Sphaerotilus microaerophilus: one gene and its partner. Each later gene encodes a partner of the first gene's protein in a complex. Links are inferred from orthologs where the notes say so. Each region holds a gene or a part of one and is shown in the gene's direction. Other genes may lie near its edges. The genes, in order: dnaB and dnaG.

Region 1 (3,370 bases):
TTCTGCCGCTTCACCGTCACCGGCGTCAAGGAGATCGACTACAAGGATCTCGACGTGCTGCGTGACTTCGTCGGCGAGAACGGCAAGATCACCCCGGCGCGCCTGACTGGCACCCGCGCGATCTTCCAGCGTCAGCTGACCACCGCCATCAAGCGTGCCCGCTATCTGGCCATGCTGCCGTACAGCGACCAGCACAAGGTCTGAGGAGAGACGCCATGCAAGTGATCCTGCTTGAAAAGGTTGCCAAGCTCGGCGGTCTCGGTGACGTCGTCAAAGTCAAGGACGGCTACGCCCGCAACTTCCTGATCCCGACCGGTGCCGCACGTCGTGCCACCGAGAAGGCCATCAAGGAGTTCGAGGTTCGCCGCGCCGAGCTCGAAAAGTCCCAGGCCGAAAAGCTGGCTGCAGCCCAGGCTCAGGGTGAGAAGCTCGCGGGCAAGACCGTGACGATCGCCCAGAAGGCGGGCGTCGACGGTCGCCTGTTCGGCTCCGTCACCAACGCCGACATTGCCGAAGGCCTGAAGGGCCTGGGCGTCGAGGCCGTGAAGTCCCAGGTTCGCCTGCCGAACGGCCCGATCAAGGCCGTGGGCGAGCACGAAGTGGCTGTTGCCCTGCACCACGACGTGGTCGTGAACGTCGTCGTGGCGGTGATCGCCCAGGCGGGCTGACCGCAGCGCACTCACCTGCGCAGCACCCACAAGGCCGGCATTGCCGGCCTTGTTCGTTTTGGGCGCACCACTTTTCCACCGTGGCTGCACCGGTTCTCCACGGGCTGTCGACAGGGTTGTCCACAGCGGTCCGCCTTGTGACGGTCGTGGACGGTGCGTTGTCCCGTGGATTTCCACAGCCCTGTGCACAGCTGCCGCGCCGGGCAGCTCCTATGATCGACGCATGTCTGCCCTGTTCTCTGCCACGCCACCGATCCCCGCCCGCGATGACGAGGTCGCGCGGCTGCGCATCCCGCCCCATTCGGTCGAGGCTGAACAGAGCGTGCTGGGTGGCCTGCTGCTGGACAACAGCGCGTCCGATCGTGCTGGCGACCTGCTCAGCGACTCGGACTTCTACCGCTACGAGCACCGGCTGATCTACAGCGCCATGATGGGCTTGATCGGTGCCAACAAGCCGGCCGATGTCATCACTGTCTACGAGCAGTTGCAGAGCCTGGGCAAGGCGGAGGAAGTGGGCGGCCTGGCCTACCTCAACGCCCTGGCGCAGAGCGTGCCGAGTGCGGCCAACCTGCGCCGCTACGCCGAGATCGTGCGCGAGCGGGCGGTGCTGCGCAAGCTGGTGGCGGTGAGCGACGAGATCGCCACCAACGCCTTCAACCCATTGGGGCGGCCTGCCAGCGAGATCCTGGACGAGGCCGAGGGCAAGATCTTCAAGATCGGCGAGGAAGGGTCGCGCAACCGCCAGGGCTTCCACTCGATGGATTCGCTGGTGGTCGAGCTGATCGACCGTGTCCAGGAACTGGCCGAGAACGGCGCGGGCGACGTGACCGGCGTGCCCACCGGCTTCTACGACATGGACCGCATGACGGCGGGCCTGCAGCCGGGCGACCTGATCATCCTGGCCGCGCGTCCCTCGATGGGCAAGACGGCCTTCGCGCTCAACATTGGTGAACACGTGGCCGTCAACGAACAGCTGCCCGTGGTGGTGTTCTCGATGGAAATGGGTGCTTCGCAGCTGGCGTTGCGGATGGTGGGTTCGCTCGGTCGCATCGACCAGCAGCACCTGCGCACCGGTGCGCTGCGCGATGAGGAATGGGGGCGCCTGTCCGAGGCGGTGGACAAGCTGCGCAACGTCAGCCTGTTCATCGACGAGACGCCGGCCTTGAACCCGGCCGAATTGCGCGCGCGCGCGCGTCGCCAGGCGCGCCAGTGCGGCCGGCTCGGCTTGATCATCATCGACTACCTGCAGTTGATGAGTGGCTCGGCCAGTTCCAGCGGTGAAAACCGCGCCACCGAGATCTCGGAGATCTCGCGCGGCCTGAAGGCCCTGGCCAAGGAGCTGCAATGTCCGGTGATCGCGCTGTCGCAGCTGAACCGCTCGGTGGAGCAGCGCACCGACAAGCGCCCCATGATGAGCGACCTGCGGGAATCCGGCGCCATCGAGCAGGATGCCGACGTGATCATGTTCATTTACCGCGACGAGTACTACAACAAGGAATCGAAGGAGCCAGGCGTGGCCGAGATCATCATCGGCAAGCAGCGTAACGGCCCGGTGGGGACCGTGAAGCTGGCGTTCCTGCGCTCGCACACGAAGTTCGAGAACCTGGCGCCCGGCAGTTTCGGCGGCAGTGAATACTGACCGATCGCGGCGGATTTGCGGGTTGGTGCAGGAAATGAAAAGGGGCCCGGCAGGCCCCTTGGTCATTCGGCGGTGGGTTGAACGTCAGTCGCGCTCGCCACCGAAGATGCCCAGCAGCGCCAGCAGGTTCTGGAAGATGTTGTACAGGTCCAGGTAGATGGCCAGCGTGGCGCTGATGTAGTTGGTCTCGCCGCCATCGATCACGCGCTTGATGTCGTAGAGCATGAAGGCCGAGAACAGGCCGATGGCGATCACCGACAGCGTCAGCATCAGCGCGCTGGACTGCATGAACACGTTGATCAGACCGGCCACCAGCAGCACGATGGCGCCGACGAACAGGAACTTGCCCATGCCGCTCAAGTCGCGCTTGATGACGCTGGCCAAGCTGGCCATCGCAAAGAACACACCGGCCGTGCCGCCAAAGGCCAGCATGATCAGCGAGCCGCCGTTCTTGAAGCCCAGCACCATCGCCAGCAGGCGCGACAACATCAGGCCCATGAAGAAGGTGAAGGCCAGCAGCACGCCGACGCCAGCGGCAGAATCCTTGGTCCGCTCGATCGCGAACATGAATCCGAACGCGCCACCCAGGAACAGCATCAGCGACAGGCCGGTGCCCATCGTCGTCATGATGCCGGTGGTGACGCCCACCCAGGCCCCGAGGACCGTGGGCACCAGCGACAGCGCCAGCAGCCAATAGGTGTTGCGCAGCACGCGGTTGCGCTGCGCGGCCAGCGCGCCTGAACCGGAGACACCGGGAAAGGTGTGCAGGCTTTGACTCATGTGCAGATCTCCGTGGAGGATGAAAGGGTGCAGGCTCAGATCCTGCTATCGGATTCTAGTTCCGAGAGGTCTCGTCTGGCCTGAGGGATGTCCTGCCCAGAGCGCGGCGGGCCGCTCATCGGGCGTGCGGCCAGTGGGTCTTTCCCGCCTGACCGCGGGAAGGGGAAACCCGCGGTCGGTTATAATTCGCAGGTTTGCCCATTCACTGCGCCGCCTAGCGAACTCGCCTTCGAATCCACTCGGACTCGACCTGACGGTGTGCCACGGATCCATGGTCCTTGGC
Region 2 (2,960 bases), 160 kb from region 1 along the record:
TGCGCCTGCACGACGTGCAGGCCCCGGTGCCTGAGGAGGGCGAGCGCATCGCCTCCTCGGTGCTGCTGTGCAGCGAGCCGCCCGACGCGGTGGTGGCCTACAACGACCTGCTCGCGCTCGGCCTGATGAGCCAGGCGCAGGTGCTGGGGCTGAACGTGCCCGGCGACGTGTCGGTGGCCGGCTTCGACAACATCATCTACTCGCGCTACACCAGCCCGGCGCTCACCACCGTCGACATGGGCAGCGAGGCGGTGGGCGCCATCGCGATGCAGCGCCTGGTCGAGCGCATCCGCGGCGAGGCCGCTGGCGGGGGCCACGAGACGCTGATCGCGCACGTGCTGCCGCGCGGCAGCACGCGCCGCCGCGGCGAGCGGGCCTGACCCGCCGCGCCCTTTTTGCCAGGATCTTCCCCGGTGCCAGCCGGACTCACTAGACTCCCCGGGTGATCCCACCCGGCTTCATCCAGGACCTGCTCGCCCGCGCCGACATCGTCGACGTGGTGGGTCGCGTCGTGCCGCTCAAGAAAGCGGGCATCAACTACAAGGGGCTGTGCCCCTTCCACGGCGAGAAGTCGCCCAGCTTCGTCGTCAGCCCGAGCCGCCAGACCTACCACTGCTTCGGCTGCGGCGCGCACGGCAACGCGGTCGGTTTCCTGATGGAGCAGAGCGGCCTGGGCTTCGTCGAGGCTGTGAGCGAGCTGGCCGGCGAGTTGGGCGTGGCGGTGCCGGAGGACGAGCGCAGCCCGGCCGAGCGCGAGCGTGCCGCCCAGGCCCGCGAGCGCCAGCTCACCCTGACGGAGGTGCTCGGCCGGGCCGAAAAGCACTACCGCCAGCAGCTCAAGGCCAGCGCGCGGGCGGTGGACTACCTCAAGCGACGCGGCCTGAGCGGCGAGGTCGCCGCCCGTTTCGGGCTGGGCTATGCACCGGCCGGCCAGCACGCACTGGCGAGCTGCTTCGCCCAGTACGACGACCCGCTGCTGGTCGAGGCCGGCCTGGTGATCCACCGCCAGGAAGAAGGCGAGGCCGAGCGCCGCTACGACCGCTTCCGCGACCGCGTGATGTTCCCGATCCGCAACCCCAAGGGCGAGGTGATCGGCTTCGGCGGGCGCATCCTCGACCAGGGCGAGCCGAAGTACCTGAACTCGCCCGAGACGCCGGTCTTCGTCAAAGGCCGCGAGCTCTATGGCCTGTTCGAGGCCCGCACCGGCATCCGCGAGCGCGGCTTCGTGCTGGTCACCGAGGGCTACATGGACGTGGTGGCGCTGGCGCAGCTGGGCTTCCCCAACGCGGTGGCCACGCTGGGCACGGCCTGCACCGCCGACCACGTCGCCAAGCTGCTGCGCTTCACCGAGAACGTGGTGTTCAGCTTCGACGGCGACGCCGCCGGCCGCCGTGCCGCAGGGCGCGCGCTGGAGGCGGTGCTGCCGCACGCCACCGACACGCGCAGCTTCCGCTTCCTCTTCCTGCCGCCCGAGCACGACCCCGACAGCTTCGTGCGCGAACAGGGCGCGCCGGCCTTCGAGCGCTGCATCGCCGAGGCGCTGCCGCTGTCGCGCCAGTTCCAGGGCGTGGCCGGCGAGGGCTGCGACCTCTCCACGCCCGAGGGCCGCGCGCGCATGCTGGCGCAGGCCCGCCCGCTGCTGGAGCAATTGCCCGACGGCCTGCTGCGCGAGCAGCTGCTCGCCGAGGTGGCCCGCGAGGGCGGCATCGGCCGGGAAGTGTTGCTGGCCCATTGGCAGGTTCACACGAAGCGAAACCCCCGAGGAGAACCAGCCGCCCATAGAGGAGACACATCTGCCAGTCACCACAGTTCAGCGACTTTGTCTTCCAGTGTTCCGCCAGACTGGAATTTGCAGCCAGTCTATTCCGGTCCTGCCGCGGGCGACTACCAAAGCCACACCAACTCCATCCTGGGTGACAACGATACGAAACGACGCCAACGGCCACGCAACGGTCCCTGGAAACGCGACGATTGGAATCGCAGCAGATGGGACAGTAGCTCAGCTGCACCACGCCGCCAACTTGCATCAGCAGCGACTCACTTGGATCGAGCTGTTTGGTTGCTGATTCACCGGTGTAACGCATGGGACACCCTCAGCGCCGAAGCCCAAGCTCTTCTCGCAGAACAACCTTTGCCGCACGGGCAGGCCTTCGCAGTGATTGAGCGGGAACTCCATGAACACGGGGCGGTGTCTGCTTCATCGATCCTGGAGGCATTGCGCAATGAATCAGGAACCGAGCTGGAATCGCTTGTACGACGTGTGTCTGAGATGGTTGACCCATTGCCAGACTCAGACCCAGAGATCGACCTAAAACATCTCGTTGACAAGCTCCTGCTACAAAGCCTTGACGACGAATGGACCTTGTGGCAGGAGTCAAATCCAACGACCGCCGACGACATGGAAAGAGGCCGAGACCTCAATTCGCGGCTAACTGCTCTTCGATTGCGGGTACAACGAACACCCACCAGATCCAAGTAGCAGCTAGGGTAGGTGGGTATAATCCCGTGTTTGCTCCGACGCGGCAAGAGTGACAGCAGCGACTGCCGGACCCGGCCACCCTCGAAAAGGGTTCCATGACAGGCCACCGACCCCGCCAGTGCTGCACCAAAGCATGTCCACGCCAGCTTGCCCGCCTGACGATCCCTCTCCCCGCCTGGGTGCCCGCGTGCCCGGCCTGTGCTCCCGCATCGCTGTGCGTTGCCGGGTGGGCACCAGGTCGCGCGCTGGCCTGGACCGGGTGCCTGGATTTTCAGCCCTGAGCCCCCAGATCACGTTCCGCAGCCGAGGAAACGTATGACCGCGAAGAAGAGCGCCGCCGTGAAGACCGACGTGACCGACAACGACCCCTCTGCGATCGCCGCCGACGAGGCGACCGCGCCCGCCAAGGCCACCAAGGCCAAGGCCGTCAAGGCACCCAAGGCCGCAGGCGAGGAAGGCGGCGCCAAGCGCGGCCGCAAGC

Evidence for each region.
Region 2: the proteins of dnaB (region 1) and dnaG are in contact, whole or in part, in a crystal structure (PDB 2R6A), measured with the Geobacillus stearothermophilus proteins. The link is inferred for Sphaerotilus microaerophilus from one-to-one orthologs. Residues at the interface, in WP_033016901.1 of Geobacillus stearothermophilus: Ser13, Glu15, Ala16, Gln18, Glu91, Leu92, Asp94, Ala95, Val96, Pro97, Thr98, Ala99, Ala100, Asn101, Tyr104, Tyr105, Ile108; in WP_049624496.1 of Geobacillus stearothermophilus: Lys456, Leu457, Leu458, Pro459, Ala460, Asn463, Ala464, Leu467, Leu535, Leu536, Ile537, Ala538, Gln544, Glu545, Asp548, Tyr549, His552.

Annotation. Positions count from the first base shown.
Region 1 is NZ_AP025730.1:4,302,056-4,305,425, reverse strand. The notes cover bases 241-3,099. They hold dnaB (replicative DNA helicase), read left to right. Parts: upstream 241-891; coding sequence 892-2,307; downstream 2,308-3,099. Other genes in these bases: NGK70_RS18340 (Bax inhibitor-1/YccA family protein), read right to left, coding at 2,392-3,087; rplI (50S ribosomal protein L9), read left to right, coding at 241-668. Also shown: rpsR (30S ribosomal protein S18), read left to right, coding at 1-204; more of rplI, read left to right, coding at 216-240. UniProt on the Escherichia coli protein: The main replicative DNA helicase, it participates in initiation and elongation during chromosome replication. Travels ahead of the DNA replisome, separating dsDNA into templates for DNA synthesis.
Region 2 is NZ_AP025730.1:4,144,753-4,147,712, forward strand. It holds dnaG (DNA primase), read left to right. Parts: upstream 1-442; coding sequence 443-2,479; downstream 2,480-2,960. Other genes in the region: NGK70_RS17675 (LacI family DNA-binding transcriptional regulator), read left to right, coding at 1-380; rpoD (RNA polymerase sigma factor RpoD), read left to right, coding at 2,795-2,960. UniProt on the Escherichia coli protein: RNA polymerase that catalyzes the synthesis of short RNA molecules used as primers for DNA polymerase during DNA replication.